4 regions of the Rhizobium indicum genome follow, and region 1 is predicted to be linked to each of the others. Evidence: predicted binding sites of a transcription regulator. Region 1 holds the regulator's gene; each other region holds the start of a gene.
What was found. Region 1 encodes LexA, which represses DNA repair genes until DNA is damaged. Its sites were predicted from a motif close to TGTTCNNNNTGTGTTCNG; they were not measured.

Region 1 (3,338 bases):
GGCGCCGCGCTCGCACAGCAGCACGTTCGGATTGCCGCTGGCATTGAGCTTCTTCAGGACGTTCTTCATATCCCAGGGAGCGAGGAACTGGCCCTTCTTGACATTGACGACGCGGCCGGTCTTGGCGGCGGCGATAAGAAGGTCGGTCTGGCGGCAAAGGAAGGCCGGGATCTGCAGGACATCGACGACCTTTGCCACCTCCCCGCATTGCTCGGCGGTATGAACGTCGGTCAGGACGGGAAAGCCGAATTCCTTCTTGAGGTCGGCAAAGACCTCCATGCCCTTTTCGATCCCGATACCGCGTTCGGCCGAAAGCGAGGTCCGGTTCGCCTTGTCGAAGGAGCTCTTGTAGACGAGGCCGATGCCGAGCTTTCCGCAAAGCTCTTTCAGCGTGCCGGCAACCATGAAGGCGTGGTCGCGGCTCTCCATCTGGCAGGGACCGGCAATCAGCGACAGGCGGCCGGTATTGGAAAAAGTGACCTGGCCTTGGCCTTCGCCGATCCTGACTTCGGAATTCGTATCAGTGCTCATCGTGTTTCCTCGAAGGCGAAGAGCGTGCCCTGCCCGGGCGCGCGCTTCACCAGAATGCGATTGTTCTTGCGCGTGTATGTCACCCCGTTAGCAGCCAAATGCGCTTCTGTCACGGCAAGATCGGCGACAGTGAAGAGGATTGCCCGGCCGCGCAGGCCGCGATCTGCGGATGAGCCGGCGATGTCGAAATAGGCCTCCAGCCCTTCCGGCGTCATCAGGCTGATTTTCGCATTCGATGCTGCGATATTGACGCCGAACCCGGTCTTCTCGACTGCCGATTGCGCCACGGCAAGGCTGACGAAGGCAGCGAAGGCGGCCGGCTCCGGCGTGCAAAGCGCGATCTCGATTAGGCCGGTGACGCCATTGGCATGCGTCTCCAGCGCGGCGCGGTCAGCCGGCAGCGTGACGCGCTCGACGGTGAAGAGCAGGAGATCAGGCGCGCGCAGGTCGCCGGCGAAAGCCAGCTTGAAGCCGGCAATCGTCTCGGAACCGTCCGGCATCGTCATCGGCCGGGTGAACTGCAGCATCTCGCCGGCGCTCGATCCGTTGCCGACGAAATTCTGATGATCGATGCCGGCATCCTTGCTGCCGAAAGCCAGCCCCGAAAGCCCCTCCTCGCCACAGCGGAAGCGAAAGGCCTGGTTGCGGGCGGTGAAGACATTGCCTTGCCGCGCTGATGCCTCGCTCTCCTCGACGCTCGCAATTCCGAGCGGCTCCAGATAGGTCTTGTCGGCAAAGAAGACGCAGGCATTCTCCGTTCCGAAGGGATGGCGCGCATCGGCGGCAACGGTGAAGCCGAGCTTGCCGAGCCTCTCGCGCGCCAGATCGATATTGACGACCGGCAGCACGACATGATCCAGCGGGTGCGGTTTGGCGGAGTGCTCGTTCATGATATCCCCCTCTCCTAACACGGCAGAGATGTGTGAGAGTGCCGCCCAAGGCAAGACTTGTGTGCCAATCCGGCGAATGAAAATAAAAATCTCAACGAGTTGGCGCCAAGTTTTACGGAAATTTAGCTACTTGCGGAACACATATGGAACATATAGTGTCTGTTCTGGATTTGTTTCAATCACGAGGTCACAACGTCGATGCTCACGCGCAAACAACAGGAGCTTCTCCTTTTCATTCATGAGCGCATGAAGGAATCCGGCGTTCCGCCATCTTTCGACGAAATGAAGGATGCCCTGGACCTCGCCTCCAAGTCCGGGATTCATCGCTTGATTACGGCGCTGGAGGAGCGAGGCTTCATTCGCCGCCTACCGAACCGCGCCCGCGCGCTTGAGGTCATCAAGCTTCCGGAGGCCTACAGCCCCAGCATTCAGCCCCGGCGCGGCTTTTCGCCGAGCGTCATCGAGGGCAGCCTCGGCAAACCTCAGCCGGTCACCGCCCCTGCTCCCGCAAAGCCCGTCGCCGACAACGGCAACTCGGTCTCCGTGCCGGTCATGGGCCGAATCGCTGCCGGTGTGCCGATCTCGGCGATCCAGAACAATACCCACGACATCGTCGTTCCGGCCGACATGCTCGGCTCCGGTGAACATTATGCGCTGGAGGTCAAGGGCGATTCGATGATCGACGCAGGCATCTTCGACGGCGACACCGTGATCATTCGCAACGGCAGCACCGCAAGTCCTGGCGACATCGTCGTTGCTCTCGTCGACGACGAAGAAGCGACACTCAAGCGCTTCCGCCGCAAGGGCGCCTCGATCGCGCTGGAGGCCGCCAACCCGGCTTACGAGACCCGGATTTTCGGGCCGGACCGTGTCAAGGTTCAGGGTAAACTCGTCGGTCTCATTCGCCGCTATCACTGACATTGGCTAGGCCCGATTCGGTAAAGCTGTTGCTGCGCCAGTCATAGGCGCGATGGCGCATCCATGGCCGCGACAATGCATCGAATGCGGTTGCGACCTCCAGGCCGGCGTCCGTGAAGCGCAACTCGATGGATCCGGTCCTGCGCAGCGTCTCACCGGTGAAGAGCGTCGCACCCGAGCGGCAGCTGTTGAAGCGAAGGCGGACCGAGGTCACGACGATATCGGCCGCGTCGCATGCCGGACCGAGATAGGCGGCATTGTCGATGACGGTTACCACCTGACCATTGGCGAGCCTTGATGTGCACCAGGCCTTCTTGACGCAGGAAAAGCGGTTTGCGTCTCCGCCCGCTGTGGCCGCCCGCATCGCGGTCCTTGCTTCGTTCTGCTGATCGCGGGAAAGCCTGACGCGGCGGTCTTCTCCCTCAGGCGGGATAGCAGGACCATCCAGCATCTTCGGCGGATCATGCCTCGGCAGGACCAGCGCTCTCTGCCACTGGTCGAAGATGAAATCCGGCGGTCTTTCACGGTTGGACGCCATGGCCGCCGCCTCGACGATTGCGACGAGACTGCCATCCTCCGAAATCACCAAATCCGGCGGACGGGGACCCGGCAGAAGCAGCAGGATGAGCGTTGCGACCGCGATGATCGATGTGCCGACATGGCGCAATCGGGTGCGGAGCAGCGTCAGCAGCAGAAAGCCTGCCACGGCGACGGCGAAATACCAGGCGGGCAAGCGGCCGACGTCTATATTGCCATCCCAGCCGGACACCGTCTTTGCGACCGCGATCACCAGATCGAGGCCGAATCCCACCACCTTCCAAGGCAAAACGTCCAGGCCGAAAGGCATGAGCAGCATCGCCAGCAGGCCGGCCGGCATGATGATGAAGGAGATGATCGGCATTGTCGCGAGGTTTGCCGGCAGGCCGTAGGCGGTCAGGCGATGAAAATGCTCGATCGAAAACAGCGCGGTGGAAAAACCGCCGATCAGCGAGGTCAGGA
Region 2 (3,338 bases), 1.2 Mb from region 1:
CCTGATTGGCGCGGTTGAGGCCGCCCGAATAGCTGTAGGCATCGGGATCGTTCTGGGAATAGGTCTCCAGCTTGCGGATATCGACCTTGCCGACCAGCGACGAGATATCCTGATTGTTCTCGTCTCCAGGCTCGGTCTTGGCGATGGCGATCTGGCGCAACCGCGAAGGCTGTACTCTGACGACGCGGAAGCGGGAAATATCGCCCCCGAAATCGTCGAGCCGCTTCAGGCACCACGGGCTCATCAGTCCGCTCAGGCGCCGCAGCGGAATGCCGTATTGCTCCTGCAGGAGCGATCCCATCGTGTCCGGGTCGAACAGGTTGAGCGGACTTTCGAAAACGGGGCTGATCTCGTCACCCGCCTTCAGCACGTAGATCGGATGAAGCTCCATCAGCAGCTTCAACCGCTCGGCCAGAGATGACTTGCCGCCGCCGACCGGGCCGAGCAGATAGAGGATCTGCTTGCGCTCCTCGAGCCCCTGCGCTGCATGCCGGAAGAAGGAAACGATGCGTTCGATTGTCTCTTCCATGCCGTGGAAGCCGACAAAGGCCGGATAGATCCGGATGGTCCGGTTCATGAAGATCCGGCCGAGGCGCGTGTCCCTGGCAGTATCGACCATCTGCGGCTCGCCTATCGCGGCGAGCAGCCGCTCGGTCGCATTGGCATAGGCAAGCGGTTCCTTTTTGCAAAGATCGAGATACTCCGAGATCGACATATCGGTCTCGCGACGCGCATCATAGCTGCGGGTGAACGCATCGAATACGGATTCGCTCAGCATGGGCCCTCCATCAAGGTTAATGCCACAGGCTCTAGGTCGTCATACCAAAGGAGATGGCCACGACATTCCTAAGAATCAATAGTTTCGCAGGTATATTCCACGCTCACCGGCTGTTTCTGGCAATGCACAAAAACGTGCGTGCACCGGTTATTTTTTTACTCTACGAAACTGTTTCTTATTGTAGTTGAGAAAAGGGCTATTGCGATATCAGCACATTTCGCGACGTGACAGAAAGATGAAAAGGGTGTGCAATGTCGCCCGTGATTCGAGCTCTGGAGAAATCGACGATTTGGCTGTGAAACTGCCCAAAGTCGATGCGGGACAGCGTGTGCCGATCCGCTCCAGACATGCTGGAAAACGGCGCATCCCAGCCATGCGCCCCGCATCGTGATCATGCGGCTACCCGGCGCGACTCAGCCGTTGAATGCCTTCTCCAGCGCGGCGACATCGATCTTGACCATGCCGAGCATCACTTCGGTCACGCGCTTGGCCCGCTCGCGGTCGCTGTCGGCGATCATCTCGGACAGCACGCGCGGCACGATCTGCCAGGAAAGGCCCCAGCGGTCCTTTAGCCAGCCGCAGGCCTCCGGCGTGCCGCCATTGCCGAGGAAGGCCTCCCATATCCGATCGATCTCGGCCTGGCTTTCCACGAGAATCGCGATCGAAAAGGAATGGTTGAAACTATCGAGCGGGCCGGCCTTCATGGCCAGGAAGGCCTGGTCGGCGAGCGTGAACTCGATCAGCTCGACGCTGCCGGGAGGCCCGCTCGGCGTTTCCGCCGGCAATATGGTAGTGCGGCCGATGCTGGAGTCCGGGATAACAGACACGTAGAATTCGACGGCTTCGCGCGCTTCCTCGGCGAACCAGAGATTTGAAACGACCTTCGGCATGAAACGGCCTCCTTGTTGACGGGTGTTGATCCGGACTGCTGTCCGATGACCCAAGGACGCCCCGCCGGCGCCGGTTCCGACACGCCGCGATCGAAATTTTAGCTCCGCCCGCCCGCATGGCGACCACAGCCGGGCTAGGCGGCGGCATTGCCGCCCGCAACATACCGCTTGGGATAGCGCCGGCTCGGGAATGAAAGCAGAACATCTTTTCTGGTCTTTCCTTCCCGAATCACTACATTACGCGCCATGAGCAATAGTTTCGACGATATGCCCTTCTTCGACGAAGAGCCGGGCGAGATGGCGCGCAAGCCGCAGCCGCCTGCCGCAACCGCCGAAAGGGCGCCCGCCGCCAGTGGCGGCATCGCCGCCCGCGCCATGGCGGCTCGCGATGGCGGCAAGCGACCGGATTATCTCGCCGGGCTGAACCCCGAGCAGACCGAAGCCGTCGAAACACTGGAAGGCCCCGTCCTCGTGCTCGCCGGCGCCGGCACCGGCAAGACGCGCGTGCTGACGACCCGCATTGCCCATATCCTCAATACCGGCCGCGCCTTCCCCTCGCAGATCCTCGCCGTCACCTTCACCAACAAGGCTGCCCGCGAGATGAAGGAGCGCATCGCGTTGCTCGTCGGCGGCGCCGTCGAAGGCATGCCCTGGCTTGGCACCTTCCATTCGATCGGCGTCAAACTTCTGCGCCGTCACGGCGAGCTTGTCGGCCTGCGCTCCGATTTCACCATTCTCGATACCGACGATGTCATCCGCCTGATCAAGCAGATCATCCAGGCCGAAGGCCTCGACGACAAGCGCTGGCCGGCCAAGCAGTTCGCCGGCATGATCGACACCTGGAAGAACAAGGGTCTCGGCCCTGCCGATATCCCCGAGGGCGACGCCCGCGCGTTTGCCAATGGCCGCGGCCGCGATCTTTATTTCGCCTATCAGGCGCGCCTGACGACGCTGAACGCCTGCGATTTCGGCGACCTGCTGATGCATCCGATCGCGATCTTCCGCAAGAACCCGGATCTCTTGAAGGAATATCACGGCCGCTTCCGCTACATCCTCGTCGACGAGTACCAGGATACCAATACCGCCCAGTACATGTGGCTCAGGCTTCTCGCCCAGCGCTCCAAGGGCGAGCCGCAGAACGTCTGCTGCGTCGGCGACGACGATCAGTCGATCTATGGCTGGCGCGGCGCAGAGGTCGACAATATCCTGCGCTTCGAAAAGGATTTCCCCGGCGCCAAGGTCATCAAGCTCGAGCGCAACTACCGCTCGACCGAACATATCCTCGGGGCCGCCGCCCATCTGATTGCCCATAATGAGGGCCGCCTCGGCAAGACGCTGTTCACCGACCGCTCCGATCCAGACGACGTCAAGGTGCAGGTCCACGCTTCCTGGGATTCGGAGGAGGAAGCCCGCGCCATCGGCGAGGAGATTGAGCAACTCCAGCGCGGCAAGCATCTCTTGAACGACATGGCGATCCTCGTGCGCGCCTCCTTCCAGATGCGCGAATTCGAAGACCGCTTCGTCACCCTCGGCCTCAACTACCGCGTCATCGGCGGCCCGCGCTTCTACGAGCGCCTCGAGATCCGCGATGCCATGGCCTATTTCCGCCTGGTCGCTCAAGCCTCCGACGACCTCGCTTTCGAACGCATCGTCAACACCCCGAAGCGCGG
Region 3 (3,338 bases), 1.2 Mb from region 1:
TTTGAAGCAATTCCAGGAAAAGTGTGCAGCGGTTTTCCGTCCGGAATTGCGTAAAAGGTTAGAGGTAATTCCAGGGAAAGTGCGAAGCAGTTTCCATCCGGAGTTGCCTAAAAACAAAAGGTTAGAGCAGCGACAGCTGCACGCCGCTGCCATCCGGCGGTACGAACAGATCGTCGCGCAGCGGCACGCTGCGGCGCGTCAGGCCGAAACGTCTGGAGGCCATTTCAAAGCGCCTTGCGATCTGCCAGGCATAGGGGCCGGCGCCCTTCATGCGCTTGCCGAATTCGGCATCGTAATCCTTGCCGCCGCGCATCGAGCGCACCAGCGACATCACATGTCGGTAACGATCGGGGTAATGCTGCAGCAGCCAGTCGCGAAACAGCGGGCTGACCTCGAGCGGCAGCCTGAGGATGACGTAACTCGCCTCGGCGGCGCCGGCAGCCGTTGCCGATTCGAGGATGCGCTCCAGCTCGTGGTCGTTCAGCGCCGGGATGAGCGGGGCGGCCATGACTGCCGTCTGGATGCCTGCTTCGGCAAGGGTGTGGATCGTCTCCAGCCGCCGCGGCGGTGTGGCGGCACGCGGCTCCATCGTCCGGGCAAGCTTGCGATCCAGCGTGGTCACCGAGACGCCGACGCGCACCAGGTTCTTGCCTGCCATCTCCCGCAGAATGTCGAGATCACGCAGGATCATCGCCGACTTGGTGACGATCGATACCGGATGGTTCGCCTTGTTCAACACCTCGAGAATGCCGCGCATGATGCGCCATTCCTTCTCGATCGGCTGATAGGGATCGGTATTGGTGCCGATCGCGATCACCCGCACCTTGTAGCCGGGCTTGGCGAGCTCCCGCTCCAGGAGTTTTGCCGCATCGGGCTTGGCAAAGAGCTTGGTCTCGAAATCGAGCCCCGCAGAAAGCCCCATATAGGCGTGTGTCGGTCGGGCGAAACAATAGATGCAGCCATGCTCGCAGCCGCGATAGGGATTGATCGAGCGGTCGAAGGAAAGGTCCGGCGATTCGTTGCGGGTGATGGCCGTGCGCGGTTTTTCGACCTGCACTTCCGTCTTGAAGGGCGGCAGCTCTTCCCACGTCTGCCAGCCATCGTCGACGGTCTCGCGCTGCTGCGCTTCGAACCGACCTGTCGGGTTCAGTCCCGCCCCACGTCCGCGCCGCCGATCGACCTCGACTCTCAGACCGGAGGAAACGATCATCGCATCGGCAATATCTGCCGTATTGGCAGGCGCGAATGCGGCCTGCCCTGCCAGGGACTGCTCTCTCATCGGATTCTCCCGCGGCGAAAGCCATCGCCTCCGCCCGTTTTGCTGATTAAATTCCTATCCGTAAAATAAGAACAATGCAAGAACAAAATGAGGAAAACGGTGCTGGCAAAAATTTGTGCGGCGCATTATAAATGGTCAATGTTGACGGTTGTTCTCGAATGTCAGGATCAGGAATCTGAGCTGGCACAGACCTTATCGGTATTGGTGGCAGGCGCGGTGGAGGGGCTTGTGAGCGACGTGGTCGTGCTCGATCACGGCTCGCGCGACGGCACCTCGCGGGTCGCCGACGCCGCCGGTTGCCGCTTCCATTCGCAATGGGATATCAAGGACATCGTCCGTTCGGCGCGCGGCGAATGGCTGCTCTTCGTCGAGCCGGGCGCCAGACCGCAGGCCGGCTGGATCGATGAGATCGCCGAATATGTCGCGCTGAACAAGCTGCCGGCGCGCTTCACCGCATCGCGCGGCTATAGGCGCCCGTTCTTCCAGCGTGTCGGCCGAGCCGTGCCGCCGCTGGAACTCGGCTTTCTCCTGCCGAAGAAGCAGGCGCTCGCCATCGCCAAAAGCGGCATGCGACTTACCGAATTCGTCAAGGGCCAGAAGCCGCGCAAGCTGGCGAGCGAACTCATTCCGTCCTGGGTCGCCCGCGCCGCACGCTAAGCAATTCCGCTCTTCGTCATCCTGCCTTCGCGCCAATGGCAGCCCCTCACCCTAACCCTCTCCCCGTAAAAAACGGGGAGAGGGGACGTGCCAAACGCAGCGTCGAGATTGAGGGAAGCCGGTGCGGCATGTCCCTTCGCCCCGTTTACGGGGAGAAGGTGGCGGCAGCCGGATGAGGGGCGGGTCGCCGAACCTCGGAGGAGTATCATGCTCCTCCCGTCGTCGCGCAAAAGATGGCGCCCAATAGGATTTCGCGCTATAATTCAAACATGGCGCCGTCGAAGCGCCTCGCTTCGCAACGGAATGGCCATGGAGTGCCGGTGAACGGCAGAACAGGTCAGCGAAAATCTCCTCTTCTGCCGGGTTCCGGCGAAAGGAGGTGCGTCATGGTACGCAGTATGATCTACGGCCTCATAGCCGTCATATTGCCGACATTGGTGATCGCGCATCCGCATTCGGCAGCATCGCAGATGATGCGCAGTTGCGCAGGCCGACCCGAAATCGTCAATTTCCTCGACAAGAACTTCGCCGAAAAGCTCACGGCAGTCGGACTGATCAACCAGAACGCCATTCTCGAGGTCTATGCCGCCGAAAGCGGCACCTGGACCCTCATCGTCACGGATGTTCACGGCATAAGCTGCGTCCTGCTGTCGGGTGACAGCTGGGACACGATGCCGGTCCTGCCGGGCCTTGCGACATAGGGAATATCGCCGTTGCAGGCAGTCTACTTCGTCGCGCCGCGTTTCAGGTGCTCGTCCAGACGCGGCATGATCTCGACGAAATTGCAGGGCACGCTGCGATAGTCGAGCTGTCCTTTCAGAATGCCGTCCCAGGCATCCCGGCAGGCGCCGGGCGAACCCGGCAGCACGAAGATGAAGGTGGCGTTGGCAACACCTGCCGTGGCGCGCGACTGGATCGTCGCCGTGCCGATCTTCTCGTAGGAGATCCGGTGGAAGATGGCGGAAAAGCCGTCCATCCGCTTTTCGAACAAAGGTTCCAGCGCCTCTGGCGTCACATCGCGGCCGGTAAAGCCGGTGCCGCCGGTGGTGATGACGACGTCTATGTCTTGGTTCTCAGTCCAGGCCTTCACCCGCGCGGCAATCTTTTCGCGATCATCGGGCACGATCCCCCGGTCGACCAGCCTATGCCCCGCCTCCGTAATCCGCGCCGCCAGCGTGTCGCCTGACTTGTCCGTCTCCGGCGTGCGTGTATCCGAGATCGTCAGAACCGCAATGCCGACCGCGATGAAGGGCCGCTTTTCGTCCAGACCTGCCATCATGCGCCTCCCGAAACCGTTTTCGCCGCCTGGAAATACCAGCCAGGGCGCTCGTCGTGAAGAGCTGCCGCTGCATGTTCGGCAGCAGTCATGCTCTCAAAGATGCCGAAACAGGTGGCGCCGGAA
Region 4 (3,338 bases), 390 kb from region 1:
CGGCGACATGCCGAGCGTTGCAAGCCGCATGTCCAGCCCTTCGACCGCCTGGCGGCGCAGCTCGCTCGCCTCGGCGCGTTCGGCCTCCTCGGCATCATCGGTCGCACCGGTGAAGCGTGGCAGGATCGGCTTTCGCGTCTTCAGCACGAAGGAGCAGCGCGTGGCGATCTCGATCGTATTTTCCAGCGCTTCCGGCAGGTCGGCGAAGAGCTTGACCATCTCGGCCCGGCTCTTCAGATAGTGATCCGGCGTCAGGCGAAAGCGGCTGTCATCGGAGACGATGGCGTTGTGCGCGACCGCCATCAGCGCATCATGGGCGTCGTAATCGTCGCGTGTCGGAAAGAAAGCCTCATTGGTCGCAACCAGCGGTAGGTCGTGGGCATAGGCGAGCCCGATAATCTTCTGTTCGTGCCGCTTGTCGTAGGTGCCGTGCCGCTGCAGCTCGACATAAAGCCTGTCGCCGAAGAGACGCTTCAGCGTGAGCAGCCGGACTTCCGCCTGAGCGGGATGGCCTTCCTTGATCGCCACGTCGACCGGCCCGGTCAAGGCGCCGCTCAATGCGATCAGCCCTTCCGTGCCCGCCTCCTCCAGCCAGGAGGCGCTGATATGAACGGCCTGGTTGCTCTCGCCGCCGAGATAGGCCCGACTGACGAGATCGACCAGCCTTTCATAACCGGCATCCGTCGCGGCGAGAAGAACGATCGACGGCAGCTTGACCAGTGCCTGCTGGCCGCCGCGCTTCTCCGTTTCCAACCCATCTTCCATGTCGATCGAGACCTGGCAGCCGATGATCGGCTGCAGGCCGTCTTCCATCGCCTTCTGCGAGAATTCGAGGGCGACGAACAGATTGTTGGTGTCGGTAATCGCAATCGCCGGCTGACTGTCGCCGGTCGCCTTGTAGAGGATCTTCTTCAGTGGCAGGGCGCCCTCGAGAAGCGAATAGGCGGAATGGACCCTCAGGTGGATGAAGCCTGGCGTGCCGCCGGTCGCCTCACCCGTTGAACCCTTTGCCGTATCCGCCATGATATGCCTTTCCAATCACCCGAATGAATCGGACGCATTGTCGGCATAGAGGGCGATGATGTCCAGAAGAAGTCCCGCGTCCGGACCGCATGATTACCATACGGTCCCCTGAAAACTTTAGAGCGCCATGACGATGAGCGAGAAGCTTGCAACGAACATTGCGATGGAGGTGAATGCTGCGATATCACGGATCATGTCAGTCATCGGGCTCTCCTTTACTCGTTATGTTTTCAATTTGTTCCATGTATGTTCCGTTGTCAACAGGAATCTTTTCCTCCTTTCTTGTGTTTGAAAATCCCAGGAAATAGGCGACGAATCGGCTAAAGGGCCGGCGCTCGATGTGATCGGCAGCAGCCTTGCCCTTTCCCGATCCGCCGCAGATTGGTCATGGTACTCAGGCGGCAGACCTCCTCAGGGCGACTCTTTATTTCCGGCATATGTTCTTTTTTTGTTCTTTACATGCCGCGGCATATTTGCCAGCATCGGGCCGAGAGGAGAATGACATGGTCGATATTGCGATGCTGAACGAATTCGTCGTGGAGGCGAAGGCTGCGACCTATGTCGGCGGCGGCGTGGCGCGCGTGCCCTGCCGGCCGGGTGCCCACGATATCGGTTTCGAACGCGGCGACTGGCGCTATCTCGACAGCTATTTCGGCGGGACCGATTTCGCCGGACAGGAAGTGGTGTGGCTTGCCGACGAGCCCGTCTGGGCGATGAATTATTTCGGCTGCATCATTGCGCCTGAGCTTATCGACGGCGCAGCAGCGGGAACGGTGATCAAGACGGCACTTTCTGCGATGTATCGCGAGGGCCGGTTTCTTGGCGGGATGGAATTCGACCATCCGTTCGGCCGCTATATCGACAGCAGCGAAGGCGGCTGCGAGCGGTTCAGCGGCCACGAATGCATCATGGTCGATGGCCAGAAGGCCTATGTGCTCGACTATCGCGGCGGGCTGGTCATCCCCTGATCGTGGCCCGCTGCACCTTCCCCGCTCGCGGGGCGAAGGGACATGCCGCACCGGCTTTCTCTAACCTCGACGCTGCGTTTGGCACGTTCCCTCGCCCCGCTTTTACGGGGGTCCGAAGGACAGGGCGAGACGAGTGGCTCGACCCCGGTAGGTTAGGGTGAGGAGCAGCCATCGGCGTTAACCGGACAGCCATGGACCGCGGTCTCAGAAATCGACGATCTTGCCATCGGAGATCGTCACGCGCCGATCCATGCGGCGGGCGAGCTCGTGATTATGGGTGGCGATGAGGGCAGCAAGGCCGGATTGGCGCACCAGCGCTTCCAGCGCGTCGAAGACGTAGCTTGCCGTTTCGGGGTCGAGATTGCCGGTCGGCTCGTCGGCAAGAAGCAGGGTCGGCGCATTGGCGACGGCGCGAGCAATCGCAACGCGCTGCTGCTCGCCGCCGGAAAGCTCGCCGGGGCGATGCGAGCCACGGTGGCCGATGCGCATATAATCGAGAAGCTGGCCGGCCCGCTCTCCGGCTTCCTTCCAGGAAAGCCCGGCGATCAGCTGCGGCATCATGATATTTTCGAGCGCCGAGAATTCCGGCAGCAGGTGGTGGAACTGATAGACGAAGCCGATTTCGCTGCGGCGGATGGCGGTGCGTTTCTCGTCGCTCAGACCGTCACAGGCATGGCCGTTGATGTTGACTTCACCGCCGTCCGGATGCTCCAGCAGGCCTGCGACATGCAGCAGTGTCGACTTGCCGGTGCCGGAAGGAGCGACGAGAGCGACAATCTCCCCCTTCGATATGGAAAAATCCGCGCCCTTCAGGATCGAGAGCAGCGTACCGCCCTGCCCGTAATGGCGCTCGACGCCGGTAAGCTGGAGAACGACGTTGCGTTTCATGAAGGCGGCATTCCTTATTCGTAGCGCAGGGCCTGCACCGGATCGAGCCTGGAGGCACGCCAGGCCGGGAAGATGGTCGCGATGAAGGAGAGCGTCAGCGCCATGACGACGATCGAGATCGTTTCACTCAGATCCATCTCGGCCGGCAGCTGGCTGAGGAAATAGACTTGCGGATTGAACAGTACGGTGCCTGAAATCCACGAGAAGAACTGGCGGACGGATTCGATGTTGACGCAGACGAGAACGCCGAGCAGAACGCCGGCAATGGTGCCGACGATGCCGATCGCCGCCCCGGTCATGAAGAAGATGCGCATGATCGCGCCGGCGCTGGCGCCCATGGTGCGCAGGATGGCGATATCGCTGCCCTTGTCCTTCACCAGCATGATGAGGCCGGAGATGATGTTCAGCGCCGCGACAAGCACGATCAGAGTCAGGATCATGAACATGACGTTGCGCTCG

Region 2: FFM53_RS21025 (ATP-dependent helicase) is a predicted target of LexA. The motif match lies at 1,855-1,872, and genes of this name have one in related genera.
Region 3: FFM53_RS08510 (PA0069 family radical SAM protein) is a predicted target of LexA. The motif match lies at 1,347-1,364, and genes of this name have one in related genera.
Region 4: FFM53_RS04320 (DUF5680 domain-containing protein) is a predicted target of LexA. The motif match lies at 1,462-1,479, and genes of this name have one in related genera.

Annotation. Positions count from the first base shown of each region.
Region 1 covers NZ_CP054021.1:485,309-488,646, forward strand. Annotated here, with positions in the region: gene kdsA (3-deoxy-8-phosphooctulonate synthase) at 1-531, opposite strand, end outside; gene FFM53_RS02325 (VOC family protein) at 528-1,421, opposite strand; gene lexA (transcriptional repressor LexA) at 1,620-2,339, shown strand; gene FFM53_RS02335 (ComEC/Rec2 family competence protein) at 2,320-3,338, opposite strand, start outside.
Region 2 covers NZ_CP054021.1:4,334,478-4,337,815, reverse strand. Annotated here, with positions in the region: gene FFM53_RS21035 (PrkA family serine protein kinase) at 1-778, opposite strand, end outside; gene FFM53_RS21030 (VOC family protein) at 1,192-1,668, opposite strand; gene FFM53_RS21025 (ATP-dependent helicase) at 1,915-3,338, shown strand, end outside.
Region 3 covers NZ_CP054021.1:1,697,040-1,700,377, reverse strand. Annotated here, with positions in the region: gene FFM53_RS08510 (PA0069 family radical SAM protein) at 122-1,279, opposite strand; gene FFM53_RS08505 (glycosyltransferase family 2 protein) at 1,418-1,936, shown strand; gene FFM53_RS08500 (hypothetical protein) at 2,323-2,637, shown strand; gene moaB (molybdenum cofactor biosynthesis protein B) at 2,661-3,212, opposite strand; gene FFM53_RS08490 (4-(cytidine 5'-diphospho)-2-C-methyl-D-erythritol kinase) at 3,212-3,338, opposite strand, start outside.
Region 4 covers NZ_CP054021.1:872,775-876,112, forward strand. Annotated here, with positions in the region: gene dnaE (DNA polymerase III subunit alpha) at 1-1,023, opposite strand, end outside; gene FFM53_RS04320 (DUF5680 domain-containing protein) at 1,527-1,991, shown strand; gene FFM53_RS04325 (ABC transporter ATP-binding protein) at 2,196-2,879, opposite strand; gene FFM53_RS04330 (lipoprotein-releasing ABC transporter permease subunit) at 2,894-3,338, opposite strand, start outside.